Regions from separate parts of the Rhizobium sp. NPDC092011 genome, predicted to be linked through region 3. Evidence: riboswitches for the same ligand, from Rfam matches in the RefSeq annotation. Region 3 holds a riboswitch; each other region holds the start of a gene.
The links. A riboswitch is a leader RNA that binds a small molecule or an ion and turns the genes downstream of it on or off. The one in region 3 is predicted to bind cobalamin.

Region 1: linked by a shared signal. The riboswitch ahead of ACIQJ2_RS11870 (acyl-CoA thioesterase) and the one ahead of ACIQJ2_RS24385 (LysR family transcriptional regulator) in region 3 are both predicted to bind cobalamin.
Region 2: linked by a shared signal. The riboswitch ahead of nrdH (glutaredoxin-like protein NrdH) and the one ahead of ACIQJ2_RS24385 (LysR family transcriptional regulator) in region 3 are both predicted to bind cobalamin.

What each region holds. Positions count from the first base shown of each region.
Region 1 covers NZ_JBIVSO010000002.1:709,900-716,384, forward strand. The annotation lists gene panB (3-methyl-2-oxobutanoate hydroxymethyltransferase) at 1-470, opposite strand, end outside; gene panC (pantoate--beta-alanine ligase) at 472-1,347, opposite strand; gene ACIQJ2_RS11860 (SDR family oxidoreductase) at 1,659-2,363, opposite strand; gene ACIQJ2_RS11865 (LysR substrate-binding domain-containing protein) at 2,488-3,378, shown strand; cobalamin riboswitch at 3,422-3,617, shown strand; gene ACIQJ2_RS11870 (acyl-CoA thioesterase) at 3,721-4,506, shown strand; gene ACIQJ2_RS11875 (hypothetical protein) at 4,784-6,181, shown strand; gene ACIQJ2_RS11880 (glycosyltransferase family 4 protein) at 6,187-6,485, opposite strand, start outside.
Region 2 covers NZ_JBIVSO010000001.1:1,361,334-1,367,818, reverse strand. The annotation lists gene nrdF (class 1b ribonucleoside-diphosphate reductase subunit beta) at 1-882, opposite strand, end outside; gene nrdE (class 1b ribonucleoside-diphosphate reductase subunit alpha) at 908-3,061, opposite strand; gene nrdI (class Ib ribonucleoside-diphosphate reductase assembly flavoprotein NrdI) at 3,049-3,444, opposite strand; gene nrdH (glutaredoxin-like protein NrdH) at 3,456-3,677, opposite strand; cobalamin riboswitch at 3,929-4,149, opposite strand; gene ACIQJ2_RS06240 (hypothetical protein) at 4,312-5,550, shown strand; gene ACIQJ2_RS06235 (acyltransferase family protein) at 5,639-6,485, opposite strand, start outside.
Region 3 covers NZ_JBIVSO010000007.1:7,728-14,212, forward strand. The annotation lists gene ACIQJ2_RS24375 (DUF1989 domain-containing protein) at 1-884, opposite strand, end outside; gene ACIQJ2_RS24380 (APC family permease) at 1,128-2,912, shown strand; gene ACIQJ2_RS24385 (LysR family transcriptional regulator) at 3,685-4,572, opposite strand; cobalamin riboswitch at 4,768-4,978, opposite strand; gene ACIQJ2_RS24390 (DUF1852 domain-containing protein) at 5,308-6,291, shown strand; gene ACIQJ2_RS24395 (methionine synthase) at 6,319-6,485, shown strand, end outside.

The sequences.
Region 1 (6,485 bases), on a different contig from region 3:
CGATAGCCACCGGTCGTGTTGACCTGCTGCGGCATCAGCCCGACATGGCCGAAGACCGGGACACCGCGAGAGGTGAGGAAGGAGACGGTTTCCGCCATTTCCTCGCCGCCCTCGAGTTTCACGCCATCGCAGCCCGTTTCCTTCAGGATGCGCGCGGCGTTGCGAAAGGCTTGTTCCTTCGACTCCTGATAGGAGCCGAATGGCAGGTCGACGATGACGCAGGCGTGCTTTGCGCCGCGCATGACCGCCTGGCCGTGCGCAATCATCATTTCCATGGTAACGCCGACGGTCGTCTCCATGCCGTAGAGCACCATGCCAAGGGAATCGCCGACCAGCAGCAGGTCGCAATGGGGATCGAGAAGGCGAGCAATCGGCGTCGTATAGGCTGTCAGGCTGACGATGGGGTGCGTGCCTTTCATCGCTTCGATGGCGGCAGGCGTGGTGCGCTTGGTGCGTCCGACGGTGCTCATTTCAGGCGGCCCTTTCATTGGCGGACGATTTGCGGCCGATGACACGATTGTCGAGCAGGCGGGTGGTGCCTATTCGTACGAAAAGCGCGATGAGGACGGGACTGCCTTGAAGTGTCGTCAGCGGCTCCAGCGTGTCCGGATGACGGACGGCGACCACTTCGGCAGTCGCAAGCGGCTCTGTCTCGATGAAGGCGCGCAGGGTGTCCTCGAGAGCCAAGGGTTCGTCAGCCCCAAGTGCGTAGAGCCTTTCGGCTTCCGCAAGCGCCTTCGGTACGATGACGGCGGCGGCACGCTCTTCCTTCGAGAGATAGGTGTTGCGCGAGGACAGGGCCAGGCCATCCGTATCGCGAACGGTCGGTACGGGAACGACACGAACCGGCTGGGCCAGATCCTCGACCATGCGACGGATGATCGCCACCTGCTGATAATCCTTTTCGCCGAAATAAGCGCTATCAGGCTGGACGATATTGAAAAGCTTGGTGACAACGGTTGCGACACCGGCAAAATGTCCAGGGCGGACCGCGCCTTCGAGTTCCGTGCCAAGCTTCGGCACGTCGACTACAGTTTCCATGGGGCGCGGATACATATCAGCCACTTCGGGTGCGAAGAGGAAATCGACACCTGCCTCGCGCAGCATGGCGCTGTCGCGCTCAAGATCGCGCGGATATTTCGCCAGATCCTCATTGGCGCCGAATTGCAGTGGATTGACGAAGATCGAGGTGACGACGATATCGTTCTCGGCTTTGGCGCGGGAAACCAGCTCCATATGGCCGGCATGAAGGTAGCCCATGGTCGGCACCAGGCCGATGCTGCGACCGGCTTTGCGATGTTCGCCGAGCCGTTCACGCAAGGTGGCTATCGTGCTGATGACATCCATAATGGCACTCCTCCCAAGGCAGTGCCGCCTCACACCGCCCGTTTCCGTCCCTAGAATTCGGCGGGCCGTTCTAACGTGTGCAGTGCAAAAAGGCAATTCAAGGCGCGTGATGTGGTGGGCGTGGGGATGTTGTCCAATCCGCTGCCTGTCCTGTCGGGAGGATGATATTGCAGGTGCGAGACTGGTAACTGGAAACCTCGCGTAGCTGCCTTGGATATAGCCTCGCTTCCCAAAGCATACCCCAAATGAAATCGCTCTCCGAGGCGAGGCCCGGGAGAGCGAATGCGATATGATGTCGTCTCGTGTCGAGGTTACACCGAGCGGGTCAAGCCGCCGTCGACCTTGAGGTTCTGGCCGGTGATGTAGCCGGCGCCATCCGAGGCGAGGAAGGCGACGGTGGCGGCGATTTCGGCGCTGGTGCCGTAACGCTGCATCGGCACGGTCTCGCGGCGCTCCTCGGTTGCCGGGAGGCTATCGATCCAGCCGGGCAGGACGTTGTTCATCCGCACATTGTCTGCGGCATAGGTGTCGGCGAAAATCTTGGTGTAGGAAGCAAGTCCCGCGCGGAAGACTGCCGAGGTCGGGAACATTGGCGAGGGTTCGAACGCCCAGGCGGTGGAGATGTTGACGATCGCGCCGGACTTCTGCTTCTGCATGATGGGGGCGACGAGGCGCGTCGGACGGATGACGTTCATTAGATAGACGTCTAGGCCGGTGTGCCATTGCTCGTCGGTGATCTCAAGGATCTGAGCGCGGGGGCCGTGGCCGGCGCTGTTGACGAGCACGTCGATCCGTCCCCATTTCTCCATGGTCGTGTCGACCAGTCGCTTGAGGTCGTCATTCGACTGGTTCGAGCCCGTGATGCCGATGCCGCCAAGCTCTTGTGCCAGCGCTTCACCTTTTCCGGAGGAGGACAGAATGGCTACCTTGAAACCATCGGCAGCAAGGCGTCTGGCGCTCTCCGCACCCATGCCGCTGCCGCCCGCTGTGATAACAGCCACTTTTTCTATCGACATTTTCGGTTCCTCTTTCATCTCGTTCGGATAGAGTTTCTTGCCTCAAATTTACCGATGAAATATCATCTTTCCTGCGCGTGGGCGAAGCAGTTACGCTCTTATTTGTCAGTAGAAAAACTATCGCATGGATGGCTCAGTCGGTAAACTTCCTTCTCTGAATGGTCTCAAGGCGTTCGAGGTATCTGCGCGGCATCATAGCTTCAGGCTTGCCGCCGAGGAACTCGGTGTTACGCAAGGCGCTGTGGCCCAGCAGGTGCGCGGGCTGGAGGCGGAGCTCGGAGTCAAGTTGTTCGAGCGGATGCCGCGAAGTCTTGTCTTGACGGGCGAGGGGCGTGGCTATTTCGCCGATATCAGGCGTGCCTTTGAAATCATCGCTCAGGCGACTGGCGATCTTAAGCCACAGCCCGTCAGGCTTACGATCAGCACCACGCCGACATTCGCATCGAAATGGCTGATCCCACGCCTGCCGGATTTTACGGCGCGTCATCCGGATCTCGACCTCCATATTCTCGCGACGGAGCGCATGTCTGGCTTTCAGGCCGATGGGGTGGACCTTGCCGTGCGCTATGGCAGACCACCCTTCGGTCCAGGACTGGCGACGGAGTTGCTATTCGAGCAGGAAATCATTGCGGTTTGCAGCCTGGTGCTGCTGCTTGAGCGAAAGCCGCCGACTACCTCGGAGGAGCTTGCAGGTTACGTGCTTCTGCATGATGCCCATAATTCCTGGCCGGAATTCATCGACAGGCATTTCGGAGGCGCGGCGCAGGCACCCTACAAGGGGATCAGTTTCAACCAGACCTCACACGCCATCGAAGCTGCCATTGCCGGGCAGGGCATCGTGCTTGCCAACCGGGATTTCGTTGCCCGAGACTTGGCTGAAGGGCGCCTGATACAGATCGTCGAGGGATCGCTAAGCGGTCCCTCCGATTTTTACATGGTCTGGCCACGCTACCGGAAATCGGCGGCCCTGGAGACGGTTATCGCCTGGCTGGGTGAAGAGGCGAGACGGAAATGAGGCGGTGGCCCCTGCCACGCCTTGACCGGCTCTCGAACATCGGACATTGCTGCGTTGTAACGGTTCTGCGGACCTTTGGTCCGGAGCTAAGAGGGAATCCGGTCACAATGCCGGAGCTGCCCCCGCAACTGTAAGCGGCGAGCCGTCGTCCAAGATGTCACTGAGGGAGCCTCCTTGGGAAGACGGACGGCGGTGATGAACCGTGAGCCAGGAGACCTGCCGCTACAGATAACGTCCACGGGCGGGGTGTCCCGGTGTGCCGCTTTGCGACCGGCATGTCTATGCCCGGCGCCGATGCGTCATTCCATTGCCCTGCCTTCCAATCGAGATGGTAGTGCTCTTATGTCAAATACGCCTTCCGGGGTTCACACGCAGTCTCCCACAACACTGATCGACATCGTCTTTCCAGGCGATACCAACCACCATGGCACCTTTTTCGGAGGCGCAGGCCTTGCGTTGATGGATCGCGTCGCCTTCATCTCCGCCACAAGATACGGCCGCGCGCCTTTCGTGACCGCCTCTTGCGAACGGGTTGATTTCAGACAACCGGCTCGCATCGGTCATATCGTCGAATTTACAGCGCTTCCCGTCAGGGCCGGGCGTCGTTCCCTGACGATCGAGGTGGAAATGGTTGCGGAGGCCATCGCCGGCCGGGAGCGGCATGTTTGCACACGCGGCGTCTTTCACATGGTTGCGATCCCCGAGGAGCAAAGCGCGTCTGACTGGATATTGCCACCACTTAAATCGCAAGCCGAGCCGCCCCGAAGCGAAGGCGCGGCGATGGTGGATATTGTATTTCCCGATCAGGCCAATAGCGCCGGAAAAATGTTTGGCGGCGAAGCGGTGGCCTACATGACGAAGGCTGCCTTCATTGCCGCATCGAGACTTTCCGGGAGGTTGACGGTACTGGCGTCTTCGGAGCGCATCGACTTTTCCCGCCCTATCGTCGTTGGCGAGATTGTCGAGGTTTGCGCCGAGGTCATCGAAATCGGGCGGACCTCAATGAAAGTGCAGACGGTCCTCTACTCCGAGAACCTTCTCAGCGGAGAGCGACATATCACGGCGACGGGACATTTCGTGATGGTTGCCGTTGATGCAAACCACAAGCCTGTCGTCGTCGAGCGATGAGTTTGACGCGGCGAGTGCGTGCTTCCTGATTGCCCTGGCTCATCCATCACGATGCGGTTGAAGGCATGATGTGGAAGATGATCGTCTCTCTGGCGCCGTTGCTCCAGGCTCCGCCGATCGAGCAGATTTTCGAGGAATGAAATGCCATCTGGCGTGGCCGGCGCGTCTTGGCACATATGCCTGCCATCCACCTGCTTGCGCGCGGCCCTTAGTATTCGGTTCCTAAGGCTTTCCCGGGATTAGCGCTTTTCTCAATCTTTTGCTGTTAGCTGACCGCATGGCAAAGATCGTGGCATTGGCGGCATATTTCTATCAGGCGGCCGTGGCATTCGGGCTGCTGATCGCAATAGCGCATTTGCTTGCGCCGGCGGATTACGCGGCCTACTCGCTTTTCATCACCATCAGCCAGTTTGCGGCGATCTTCTGCTTCGAATGGATCCGCCATGCCTGCAGCCGCTTCTATCCGGGTTCGACGCCCGGGAGCGAAGCACTGGAGCGAAAGGCGCTGACCGTCGAGTTTGCCGTATGCGCGATGATCTGCCTGGTCGCTGCATCCGCGTCGATCTTCTTTTCGGTTCCCCGCGAGATTGCGATGCTTGGCGCTCTTGTTGCGGTTTTGCAGGGCGGAAGCGATCTTCATCTCACCATGCTGCGCTTTCGCCAGGAGTTTCGCGCCTTTTCCCGACTGCAGGGATCCCGCGCCACCATTCTTGCCGTCGGTACGCTCGCCGGAGCAATGGTTACTCCAAACTTCACCTGCACGATCATAGGGTTGCTCGCCGGCTATGTTGCCTACGGCTCGTGGGCCATATTTCTGACCCGCGACAGTCTGCGCGAAGCGGCGCGTCTCGAGCCAGCGCTGATCCGCAAGCATTTTGTTTATGGCAGCGTTGCGGCCAGCGCCTCGGTGCTCGGTATGCTTGCGCCGTTGGGCTTGAAGTCGATCCTGACGGCGGCGTTAGGGGCGGGCGGGGCTGCAGGCGCATTGCTGGCGCTCGATCTGCTGCAGCGGCCGTTCGTGCTGATCGTTTCGGCACTGCAGGCCATTCAATATCCGGATGTGGTCGCCTCCCATGATCGCGATGGTATAACTCCTGCGTTCAGGAAACAGCTTGGAGATTACTATTCGCTGCTGACCGGCCTTACATTGATGACCGCGGCCGGCATTTTCGCCCTGTTGCAGCCCGTGGCGCATCTGGTTATTTCGGCTGGCTTGCGCGACGGATTTCTTGCAGGCGCGCCTTTTGTCGTCGGTCTTTCGGTGTGCCGCGCCCTGACATTGAACATGTCGCCGACGCCTGCGCACCTTCAGCGCCGATTGCTGATGATTTTCCTGTTGGCTTTGGTCGATTGCGTCCTGCTGAATGTCGGGACGCTGCTTGGCGGCTATTTCGGCTCGTTCGACGATGCGGCGCTCATGTTCGGCGGTATGATCGGTGCGCTGGTGGCAATGGCGATCGGGGTGAAGGTGCTCACTTTGCTGCCCTTCAGCTTCATCTGGCGGCCGGTCATTTTCTCCGCCATCGGTCTCGCCGTGCCGGTACTTGCAACGGCCGGCTTTGAGTATTCACTTTGGATATCGGTGACGATTGGCGTTGTCGGTGGCGCTGTGTTCTGCGTGCTCGGCCTTCACAGCTATTTCGTCACGATGTTCCGGCCGCAAGCCCGAAGTTAGATCCGTCAGAGGGCCTCCAGCATGGATAGCACACGCTCCGCACTGCTGTTCCAGGAGAAGCGCGCGACATTCTCGTGGCCGCGTCGGCGCAGATCCTCACGCAAAGCGCCGTCTGCGGCAATCCTCTGCATGGCGGCGACAAGCTCGTCCTGCCTGGTGGGATCGAAGTAGAGCGCAGCATCGCCCGAGGCTTCGCGGACAGCGGGGATATCGGCGGCCAGCACCGGGCAACCCTGCGTCATGGCTTCGAGCGGCGGAATGCCGAAGCCTTCATAGAGGCTGGGAAAGACGAAGGCCGTGGCAT
Region 2 (6,485 bases), on a different contig from region 3:
ATTCGGCGAGAGCGCCGAAAGGATCGCCGGATTGACCTTGCAGGCCTCGGCGGGGAACAGTGCCTCGTAGCCGAGGTTCATCAACGCCTTGTTGGCGTTGTAATGCAGGAACTTCTTGACGTCTTCGGTGAGGCCAACGCCGTCGTAGAGCGCTTCGGTATATTTCGCCTCGTTGTCGTAAAGTTCGAGCAGCAGGTCGAAGGCAAAATCCTTGATCTCCTGCTTGCGGTCTTCCGAAAGCCGCTCCAGCCCGCGCTGGAATTTGTAGCCGATATAGTAGCCGTGCACGGCTTCATCGCGAATGATAAGGCGGATCATGTCGGCGGTGTTGGTGAGCTTGGCGCGGCTCGACCAGAACATCGGCAGATAGAAGCCCGAATAGAACAGGAAGCTTTCGAGGAAGACGCTGGCGACCTTCTTCTTCAGCGGATCGCCGGATGCATATTGCTCCATGATCAGCGCCGACTTGCGCTGCAGAAACTCATTCTCCTCCGACCAGCGATAGGCGTCATCCACGTCAGGCGTCAGGCACAGCGTCGAAAAAATCGACGAGTAGGAGCGCGCATGTACCGCCTCCATGAAGGAGATGTTCGAAAGAACGGCCTCTTCATGTGGCGTAGCGGCATCGGCCATCAGCTTGACCGAGCCGACGCCGTTCTGGATCGTGTCGAGCAGGGTCAGACCGGTGAAGACGCGGATGGTGAGCTGCTGCTCCTCCGGTTTCAGCGTCGCCCAGGACGGGATGTCGTTCGACAACGGCACTTTTTCAGGCAGCCAGAAATTGCCGGTCAGGCGGTTCCAGACTTCGAGATCCTTGTCGTCGTCGATGCGGTTCCAGTTGATCGCACGGATACGGCTTGCCGGCTTGAATTGCATGTTCACGGGAATGTCCTTCTCAAACCGGAAATCAGAGGGCGCAGGAAACGCAGCCCTGCACCTCGGTGCCGGACAGCGCCATCTGGCGAAGACGGATGTAGTAGATGGTCTTGATACCCTTCTTCCAGGCGTAGATCTGCGCCTTGTTGATATCGCGGGTGGTCGCGGTATCACGGAAGAACAGCGTCAGCGACAGGCCCTGGTCGACATGCTGGGTGGCCGCCGCATAGGTATCGATGATCTTTTCCGGTCCGATCTCGTAGGCGTCCTGGTAGTAGTCAAGATTGTCGTTGGTCATGAAGGCGGCCGGATAATAGACGCGGCCGATCTTGCCTTCCTTGCGGATCTCGATCTTGGAAACGATCGGGTGGATCGAAGAGGTCGAGTGGTTGATGTAGGAGATCGAGCCCGTTGGGGGCACGGCCTGCAGGTTCTGGTTATAAAGGCCAGATGTCATGACCGACGTCTTCAGCTCAAGCCAGTCTTCTTGCGTCGGGATGTGGATACCGGCCTCTTCGAAGAGCTGCTTGACCCGTTCCGTCGCCGGCGCCCATTCCTGCTGCGTATATTTATCGAAGTATTCGCCGGAGGCGTATTTCGAATTCTCGAAGCCCTTGAAGCTCGTTCCCCGCTCGATCGCCAGGAGGTTCGAGGCGCGGACCGCGTGGTAAGTCACCGTATAGAAATACATATTGGTGAAATCGACACCCTCTTCAGAGCCGTAGAAGATGCGTTCGCGGGCGAGATAACCGTGCAGGTTCATCTGGCCAAGGCCGATAGCATGGCTGTCGTCATTGCCCTTTTCGATCGAAGGCACGGAGGAGATATGGCTCATGTCCGAGACGGCCGTCAGCGCCCGAATGGAGGTTTCGATGGTCTTGCCGAAATCGGCGGAATCCATCGCCGCGGCAATATTCAGCGAACCCAGGTTGCAGGAGATGTCCTTGCCCATGTGCTCGTAGGAAAGGTCATCATTATACTTGCTGGCTTCGCTCACCTGCAGAATTTCCGAGCAGAGATTGCTCATGGTGATGCGTCCGGCGATCGGATTGGCCTTGTTCACCGTGTCCTCGAACATGATGTACGGATAGCCGCTCTCGAACTGGATCTCGGCGATGACCTGGAAGAAATCGCGCGCCTTGATCTTCTTCTTCTTGATGCGGCTGTCGGCGACCATTTCGCGATATTTTTCGGTCACCGAAATTTCAGTGAAGGGGACGCCGTAAATGCGCTCCACATCGTAAGGCGAGAACAGGTACATATCGTCATTGTTCTTCGCGAGTTCGAAGGTGATATCCGGAACGACGACACCGAGCGACAGGGTCTTGATACGGATCTTCTCGTCGGCATTTTCGCGCTTGGTATCGAGGAAGCGCATGATGTCGGGATGGTGGGCATTGAGATAGACGGCACCAGCTCCCTGGCGGGCTCCAAGCTGGTTGGCGTAGGAGAAGGAATCCTCGAGCAGCTTCATCACAGGGATGATGCCGGAGGACTGGTTCTCGATCTGCTTGATCGGTGCACCGGCCTCGCGGATGTTGGTCAGCGATAGCGCCACGCCGCCGCCGCGCTTGGAAAGCTGCAGCGCGGAATTGATGCCGCGTGCGATCGATTCCATATTGTCCTCGACCCGCAGCAGGAAGCACGAGACGAGCTCGCCGCGCTGCTTTTTGCCGGCATTGAGGAAGGTCGGCGTCGCCGGCTGAAAGCGGCCAGAGATGATCTCGTCGACCATGTCCTTGGCCAGGGCTTCGTTGCCTTGTGCCAGCGCCAGCGCCACCATGCAGATGCGGTCTTCGTAGCGCTCCAGATAGCGCTTGCCGTCGAAGGTCTTCAGCGTGTAGCTGGTGTAATATTTGAAAGCACCGAGGAACGTCGGAAAACGGAACTTCTTCGCATAGGCGTGATCGAAGAGATCACGCACGAAATTGAACGAATACTGATCCAGCACCTCTTGCTCGTAGTACCCCTCAGTCACCAGGTAATCCAGCTTCTCCCGCAGATTATGGAAGAAGACGGTGTTCTGATTGACGTGCTGAAGGAAATACTGCTTGGCCGCCATGCGGTCCTTGTCGAGCTGGATCATCCCCTGCTCGTCATAGAGATTCAGCATGGCGTTGAGGGCGTGATAGTCCAATGCCGTTTCCGTGGCCTTCGCTGGCCGGTCAAGCGTTAGCGTGTCCAAAATCGTTCCAATCCGTGTCTGACATTGGCGACATCCTCCTCCGTTCCCAAAAGCTCGAACCGATACAGAAACGGCACTTTGCATTTGGTAGAGATAATGTCGCCGGCGATACCGTAGGTCGCCCCGAAGTTGCTGTTGCCCGCGGCGATGACCCCGCGGATGTTCGAACGGTTATCCGCATCGTTGAGGAAACGGATCACCTGCTTGGGCACGGCACCCTTGCCTCCTTCGCCGCAATAGGTCGGCACGATGAGGACATAAGGGCGGGTAGCTCGAAGCTCCTCCCCCGCTGACAGCGGGATACGAGCGGCCGGCAAGGCAAGCTTGGCAACAAAGCGATGAGTGTTCTCGGATCTGCTGGAAAAATAGACGAGCTCACCCACCGCCCAACTCCTCAGGCGAGGGCGCTGATCATGTCAGGACGAAAACCGGCCCAGTGCTGCTCACCGGCGATGACGACCGGTACCTGACGGTAGCCGAGGCCCTGCACCAGCTCGTAGGCGGCGTTATCGGTGGACACGTCAATGATGGTGTAATCGATACCCTGGCGGTCGAGCGCGCGGGTGGTCGCGGTGCATTGAACGCAGGCGGGCTTGCTGTAGACGGTAATGCTCATTGGATGTCCTCGTGTGTCTTATAGGCGTGCGAAAGTGTTCGGGCACCAGACGATGCCCGCATTGCAGGATGAAAATGAAGACGGATGCGGCGCGCGGTCGGTCGCTTAAACGACCGTCATTCACGTAGCCGAATATGGGTACTCAAAAACATGGACTTCACCCCGAAGTAATTCATGCGGGGCATTCGCGGGAGCGAAGACGCCGGCGGTCATGCCGCACAGTTCCCCGCTCGCCACCCGGACACCCCGCCCGTGGACGCTATGCTCGAGGCAGGTCTCCTGGCTCGCGGGTCGCAGCATCCGATCTTGCCTTCCCAAGACACATGTGTCCCAGTGGCCATGTCGAACGAACGCTCGCCGCTCACAGTTGCGGGGGCAGCTCCGGCTTGACGACCATCATGTCCGTCGACCGGATTCCCATCTTCGCCTCCAATCCTTGCGAATCGAAGGAACCTCGAACACTATATATAGTATATGAGGTTAAAATTGCGTCAACTGGTTCCGCGCGCCTGCTCCAATTTCAGTGTTGATAATATGTGGATAGCACCACCAATCCCTGCATCTGCGGGGCTGGACAACTCAGATGTTACTTTATAACAATAGGCATGTAATGTTATTACATAAAGGATCACCCATGTTTTGCTCCCGCTCTGCAACCCTCCTGGCCGCCTCCTCGCTGGCGTGCGCATTGCTATTTCCATTTCCCTCCCTCGCCGAAGAAGAGAACACGGCGGAAAGCTGGAGGTTATTTGTCGCCGATCATAGCCTGCCGATTGTTCGCGCATTCGATGTTCGGAGCGGCCGCGAAATAGGCCGCTTCGACATCGACGGATATGCCGCGCTTTCGCTCACCCAAACCGGCAAAACCGTCTTTGCCGTACAGGGCGACAAGAATGTGGTGCATGCCATCGACACAGGCATATCGCTTTCCGATCATGGCGATCATCGCGATATCAAGCTTTCCGACCCGAAACTGCTTGCAACCGTGGTGAAGGGAGAAAAACCTGGCCATGTGGTGAGCCATGCAAACGATGTAGCGATCTTCTATGATCGCGGCGGCAAGTTCGACCTCCTGTCGGAAACCGATCTTGCCGAGGGCAAAGCCGACATTCGGGCTTTCGGCACCACCGCGGCCCATCATGGTGTCGCCGTGCCAATGGGCAACCATCTGCTCGTGTCGGTGCCCAACATGGACTTAGCCGTGAAAGAAGGCGAGCTGCCGCCGCGTCTCGGTCTGCGGGTACTCGATCGCGCGGGCCAGCAGGTAGGACAAGTCGCGCCCTGCACCGGACTGCATGGCGAAGCGACATCTGCCCGGCTGGTCGCCTTCGGCTGCGAGGAAGGCGTCCTCATCGTACGCCCCGGCGGGATCGACGGTCCGAAGGTCGACATGCTCGCCTACGGCACGGCGATGCCGAAAGGCAAGGTCTCGACCTTGCTCGGCGGCACGTCCATGCAATTCTTCCTTGGCAACTACGGCGAACAGACTATCGTCCTGATCGACCCCGATGATAAAGCCAATCCCTATAGGCTGATCGAGCTACCGACGCGGCGCGTGGACTTCGTGCTGGATCCGGCGAAGCCACGGCATGCCTACGTCCTGACGGAAGAAGGAAAACTGCATCTCATCGACACGGTCGACGGCGTGATCGCAAAGTCCGAGAGCGTGACCGAGCCCTACAGCAAGGATGGCCATTGGCGCGATCCGCGGCCGCGTCTGGCCGTTGCCGGCAATCTCATCGCCATAACCGATCCCCGTCACAGCGAGGTGCGTCTGATCGATGCCGAAACCTTGAAGGAGGTCGGCAATATTCCCGTGGAAGGACAGCCCTTTGCCATTGTCGCCGCCGGAGGATCGGGCGCGACCCACTGAGATCGCGCAACCTCCCCAGCGCAACTGACATCGTCCCAGCCACATGAAGGAAACCGGCCGTCACGGCCGGTTCCATCGCTCGGCTAGCTCAGGCGAAGCGCGTGGAGAACACGGCTTTGCAGGAAGCTTCAAGATGACGCTTCAACTCGTAAAGCAGTGCACAGATCGCAAGGGTGGCAACGACAATGGGGACGAATAGCGAAGCAGACATCAGTCCGAGCTGATCCAATGCGTAGGCGATAAGCAGCATGACGGTCTGATGGAGCACGTAGTAGGTGAGAATGGCTCGATTGAGATAGCGGATTAAGGCATTTTCGACTTTGCACCAGATCTTGGCATAGCCGAGAACGGCGACGATAGCACACCATTGAAAGGTGCCTCCAAGTGCCCTTCCCAAAAGCAGGCGCCATTTTTCAGGCTCGGCGGCCGGCATAACGACAAAGAGCAACGCCAAGACCAATGCGCACGCCGACGCCACGCCCAAGGCCGGTTTCCGCATGTCGACCACGTCATCCCAATAGTCATCGCGCGTCGCCATCGCCGCTCCGATAAAGAAGCATACGATATAGACGGCGTGACTATACCAGTCCCCCAACATGTTGGGCGTCGGCGGGAATGCCGGCCTGAGCACGAGCCGCAACAGCACGAAGAGTATGACGGGCAGTATGAGAAGCCATTTTCCGGTCAGCCAGGAGGCAAGCCTATCGCCCGCATGAACCAAGAGTTGCGGCCGAACCGACACCGCAAGCGTCAGGATGGCTGTATAAATCCAGAGGTAGGCGAGATACCACAAATGCTGCATGCCGGCGAGCTGGGCCAGCTCACCATTCGGCAAGAGTATCGGCGTCCAGGTCGCATAGTGCCAGAACACGTCATAGAAGCTGACGTTCACGTCCAAACCTGCGTTCAACCACACATAGATCTGGGGAGGTATC
Region 3 (6,485 bases):
ATGTCGTCATAATAGCGGGAATTGCAGGCCGTCGCGAACGCATCATGCCGACCGACTGTATCCTGCACGATTTCCACCAGCGGTTCAAAATCGCGGTCGAAGGCCTTGGACGGCAGGCCGGGTGTCGGATAGCTGCGGCCGAGCAGGGTGCGGGTGACGGTGGAGTCGAGCGCAAGGTCCAACCCCTTGTCCACCTTGCGGGCAGAAAAGGCCTGAAAATCCGTGCATTGCCGCCCGTAGACATCGATGATCTGGATGAATTCTCCGGCACGCACGAAATAGGCTGACGCGGTTGCCGCTCTGATGCGGATATCCTCTATCGGGTCGGCGAGCGGTTCGGGCAGGGCGGAGATGTAATCCCGCAGGATCGTCGCACGCCTGATCCTCACTTCAACGGGTGTTGCCGTGTCCTGTGCCTCCGGCGACATGGACGCCCCGGGAGCGCAGACGATCAGCAAACCCTTGAGAGCAATGGTGAACTCGGCCCGGCTGCCCGGCGGAGAGGCTTCGCCGAAGAGGCGTAGTGCCCCCGCAGAGGCGATATCGGCGCCGCGTCGTTGCAGCGCCGCACGCACACGTGAGGCGCTCTCCTCTCCGGAGGACAGGATGGATTTCAATCCCTCGGCTTCGCAGTTAAAGGCGGTACCCAATCCTTCGGACTGAAAACGACCCTTATCGTCGAGGAAGGCGAGCTCGCATACCTGGCCGCCCTCGCAGTCGCGCAGTGTTGCGCGATCGCCGGGTTCCACACGCAAGACCAGCGTACCACCCCCCTTGCAACGATAGCGTTCGGTGTCGTGCGGCAGTGTCGAAATGCCTGGATAGCGGATAGTACTTGCCGACACGGGCCGAATTCCGGCGATCGGCGGATGGAGATCTCGCATATAGCCCTCTCGGGAAATTGATGTGCCTCACCACACTGGAATCATGCTGACAAAATGCCGTCCGAAAGTAAAGTGATGTTGACTAAAAAGAAAATATCTTCACTATGCATAAAGGGCATGCATCTGGAACCCGCGCACAGACTCGGCTCATGAAAACCTCCAGCAAGCCCCGTAATGCCATGGGAGGCACGTTCAGGGAGACGTACGAAGATACGTCCGGAACAAAGATGGGGAATATCACCAATGACGGATATTGTGGACGCCGGCGTTTCCGCTGGCACCGAAGGTAAGCTTATACGCGCGCTCGACTGGAAGGGCGCGTTCTGGGTGGCTGCGGGCGTGCCGCCACTTGTTCTCTTCTCCATCGGCGGCATCGCCGGCACGACAGGCAAGCTTGCCTTCGTCGTCTGGATCATTTCGATGGTCATGGGGTTCCTGCAGTCTTTTACCTATGCCGAGATTGCCGGCATGTTCGCCAACAAGTCAGGCGGTGCATCGGTCTATGGCGCAACGGCATGGCTGCGCTATTCGAAGTTCATCGCGCCGCTTTCGGTCTGGTGCAACTGGTTCGCATGGTCGCCGGTGCTGTCGCTCGGCTGTGCCATCGCAGCCGGTTATATTCTCAATGCCTTTTTCCCGATCCCGGCCGCGGATTCGCAAGCGGTGCTGAGTTGGATCACTGCCCATGCGACGTCGGTTGCAGTCGATAGCCCGCGTGTCGCCGAATACATTACGGCCCATGCCGGCACATCGCCGCAAGATGCAGTAAAAGCGCTACTGAGCGCCGATGGCGTCGCCGCTTTGACGCCTGCCATTCGCAACTGGTCTCTCGTCAGCTTCAATATTCCATTCCTCGCAATGGCCAACATCAACGCCACCTTCTTCATCGGTGGCATTCTGATGCTGATCATATTTGCAATCCAGCACCGCGGTATCTCCGAGACGGCAAGTGTGCAGAAATGGCTGGCGATCATCGTCCTCGTCCCGCTGCTTATCATTGGCATCTATCCAATTGTCAGCGGCCAGATCGTCTCCAGCAACGTCACCGGTCTGGTGCCGCCGACGGCCGCCTATGCCGGGACAGATGGAACCTGGAGCAATGGTGGCTGGACGCTTTTCCTGGGTGGTCTCTACATTGCCGCCTGGTCGACCTACGGGTTTGAAACCGCGGTCTGCTACACTCGAGAACTTAAAAATCCGAAGACCGACACCTTCAAGGCGATCTTTTATTCGGGTCTTGCCTGCTGCATCTTCTTCTTCCTGGTGCCCTTTGCTTTCCAGGGCGTGCTCGGCCACGCTGGCATGCTGGCGCCCGGTATCGTCGACGGCACCGGTGTCGCCGAAGCGCTCGGCGGCCTGATCGGTGCCGGCCGCATAGTCACCCAGCTCCTCGTGATCCTGATGATCATGGCACTGTTCCTGGCCATCATGACCGCAATGGCCGGGTCTTCGCGCACGCTCTATCAGGGCTCGAAGGACGGATGGCTGCCGAAATATCTTGATCACGTGAACGAGCATGGTGCACCGACCAGGGCGATGTGGACGGACTTCGCCTTCAACCTCTCCCTTCTCGCCATTGCATCCGACACAAGTGGCTATTTCTTCGTACTTGCCGTCTCCAACGTCGGCTACATCATCTTCAACTTCCTCAATCTCAACTCCGGCTGGATCCACCGCATGGATTCCGGCCATGTCGAGCGTCCGTGGAAGGCACCGTCCTGGCTGATCGGTCTCAACACCGTTCTGGCTTTCGTCAACGCGCTCTTCCTCGGTGCAGGCGCCAAGGTTTGGGGCTATGCCAACGCACTCTGGATCGGCTTTGCTTTTGCCGCCCTGATCCTGCCAGTGTTCGCCTACCGGCATTATGTGCGTGACGGCGGCAAATTCCCGGCCGGGGCTATGGACGATCTGGGTCTTGTTGGCCAGGACCTCGGCGTGAAGAAGGCGGGAATTCTGCCATATCTGGCCCTGGTTGGAGGCCTCGCCATCGTGCTGATTGCCAATTGGGCCTTCCAATTGCCGGCTTGAAATAGAGCAATGATAACGACTGCTCCGCTGTGGCTCGCCACAGCGGAGCAGGCTTTATAGGATCCTGTCTTTGTATGGGGACATGAACTACCTGACATCCCAACCTTATAGGAACTTCGAATCTGATCAGCGATGATGGGGATGAGAGATCTTGACCCATCTACCGCCGGCATCGCTTTCGAGCCGGCATCATCGTTCACGCGGTGCGGCTTCATTTCCGCCGAGCCAGCGGATGGTGGAGGAGGTGAACCGTGGGAGTCGTCGCAGAAGACGATGGAGCAACCTTGAGAGAAGATATTCTTTAAGCTGTTGCGGTCGCCCGCGTTGGCCTAAAGCGTTCAAACACTGAGCACCGCCATCCTGCCGCATGACCAGCGGGCCAGGGGTTCGAACTCCTTAGAGAGCAGTTGTCTCAATCACACTTGTACCGTCTTGTGCGATCCGGATATCCATTTCCGGGGGAACACCTGTCGCACCATGTGGCTTGGACATGCATTGCGAACCCGCGGCTCTTTATGCCGACGAACGCGGGGTCCTGGCCATCATAAGATTGCCTCGCACTTCCTGCCGGAAAAACACGGCCGGCCGATGAATGCGCCGGCGGTTTGTCACGGCTTATCGAAATCGGCACTCTCGAGGTGTTTGCCCATTGGAATATGGCGGCTGGATCTACTCCTCCCGCGATAGCCAAAGTCATCGGCGCAGCCTAGGTGGCGAACCGATCGAGATCGGCAAGCTCCACTGCGCCGATGCCGTCATGACTATTGCAGCTTTAGGCCGATGCCTGGCGCGACGTCGCGAGAAACCCGGCGATGAAATCGACAGTGTCGTCGCCATCTCTTAATCCGAGGTGGATGCTTTTTTTGATGCCGTGCTGGCCGATGCGGACTGGCCGGACACCCAGTGCTGCCGCCTCCCGACGCACCAACCAGTCAGGAATGGCGCTAACCCCGCGACCTGCCGCCACGAGTTGAAGCATCATTTCAGTCGTTTCAACATTCCGATGATGGCGCGGGCGACAATTGGCGGGCACTAGGAATTGCGTGAAGACATCCAGCCGCTCCGGCGGTACCGGATAGGTGAACAGCGTCTCATCCAGCAGGTCAGCAGGTTCGGCATGACGCTTCAGCGCCAGCGGATGGTCGGCCGGAACGGCAAGCACCAATTCGTAGTCGAACACTGGCAGATAGTGAATTGCGGGCATCTCGATCGGATCCGGTGTGATCAGGATGTCGATTTCGTATCCGGTGAGAGCGGCAACGCCACCGAAGGCAAATGATGTCGTCAGCTCCAGGCCCACATCCGGCCATTCCATGAGATAGGGCTTTGTGACACCCATAAGCCACTGGTGGCACGGATGGCATTCCATGCCGATCTTGAGAGAGCCTCGCTGGCCGTGGCGATAATCCGACAGGACATCCTCAGCCCTTTCGATCTGGGGGAGAACGCGCTGCGCAAGCGTCAGGATGTAGCGGCCGGCCTCGGTGAGACGAAGGGTGCGGCCATCCTTTTCCCACATCGCCACGCCATAGCGTTCTTCGAGCTTGCGGATCGTGTGGCTAAGGGCAGACTGGGAGACGTTCAGCCGCTCCGCTGCAGCCGTCAGGCTGCCCATGCGGTCGACTTCACGCAGGATCGACAGATGTTGCCTGTCCAGCATTGTCACGCCCGCCCTTCGCCAATGGGAAGGACGGTATCGACGAGCTTGGTTGTCGAGGCGGGCTGGGCAGGCTTTTCTATCGTCGCGGTCTCTGTCATTGGCATTACCATAAGTTTCGGCAAGGCGGCGGCATGACGCAGAGACGACGGCACAGGGGTACCGAACGCGAAAGCGGCACTCCGGGACACCCCGCCCGTGGACGTTATCTATCGCGGCAGGTTTCCTGGCTTGCGGGTCGTTGCTTTCGTCCGCCTTCCCGAGGCGCGCCTCAGTGACATGGATGGACGTTCGCTCGCCGCTTACAGTTGCGGGGGCAGCTTCGGATTCAGGCTGTGATCAAAACCCTCACCGAATTCCCTCTTAGCTCCGGACTCCCGTCCGCAGAACCACGATGACGAACCAATGTCTTATGTCGCTTGCGTGGTCAAGGCGTTCATCACCGGAATACAAGGAAGTGATTGTTACGGGGTTCGAAGCGGATGACTTTTCTGTCCGCCTTTATCTGCGCCGTCTTTTAAGGCGGCTCTTACGGCAAATCATGAACACGGCTCATGCTTCCGTGAGATAATACCATTGTTACTTAATGGATGTGTCAGGCATAAAACGCACAACGCTCTCAAGTCCGGATAGCACAAAGGCTGCCGGCTGAAGCAATGGCAAATAATATCCGGTGTATCCTGAATCATGTATCAAAAGACTCAGGATCTATATCGGGATATAGGACGTCCGATCGCGATGAATAAACGATTCAATTTCAATATTAAGAGAATTACTTTTGATGAGGACTATCGCCCCTCAGAAAACACGCGTATCACGACCAACTTTGCCAATTTGGCGAGAGGGGAGAGCCGTCAGGAAAACCTCCGCAATGCCCTGAAGATGATTGATAATCGTTTCAACGCCCTGGCGCATTGGGATAATCCCAAAGGCGATCGCTATTGCGTCGAACTCGAAATCATTTCGGTTGAAATGGCTATTGCTACTGAAGGCAACAATGATGCCTTCCCCCTGATCGAAATATTGAAAACGAACATCGTTGATCGAAAGACCAACGAACGCATCGAGGGTATCGTCGGGAATAATTTCTCCTCTTACGTCCGAGATTACGACTTCAGCGTCGTTCTGCCGGAGTACAACAAGGATCGCGCCGCATTCGGCATGCCAGAGAATTTTGGCGAGTTGCATGGCAACCTGTTCAAATGTTTTGTGAATTCTGATGCCTACAAAGAGCATTTTCACAAGCCGCCGGTCATATGTCTGAGCGCCTCAAGCAGCAAGACATACCGTCGGACTGGAAATCAGCATCCTGTATTGGGCGTCGAATACCAGCAGGATGAATTGTCGTCGACCGATCTCTACTTCCAAAAAATGGGGCTGCAGGTTCGCTTCTTCATGCCGCCGAATAGCGTTGCGCCTTTTGCCTTTTATTTTCTCGGCGATCTGCTCGATGACTATACCAATCTCGAGCTCATCAGCACCATCAGTACGATGGAGACTTTTCAGAAGATTTACCGGCCCGAGATCTACAACGCCAATTCCGCGGCAGGGGCCTGTTATCAGCCAAGTCTCAAGCATCAGGATTATTCACTGACCCGTATTGTCTACGATCGCGAAGAGCGTAGCCGGCTGGCTGTTGAGCAGGGAAGGTTTGCTGAGGAGCACTTCATCAAACCATACAAGACCGTTCTTGAGCAATGGTCTGCCAATCACGCCATTTGACGAACCAGAAACATAAGGCCGCCTATCATGAAAACACTGTTGCCCACGTCAACCGCCGGCAGCTTGCCAAAGCCCTCGTGGCTTGCAGAGCCGGAAAAACTCTGGTCGCCCTGGAAATTGCAGGATGAGGAATTGATCGAGGGCAAACAGGACGCCTTGCGCTTATCCTTGGACGATCAACGGCAGGCAGGGAT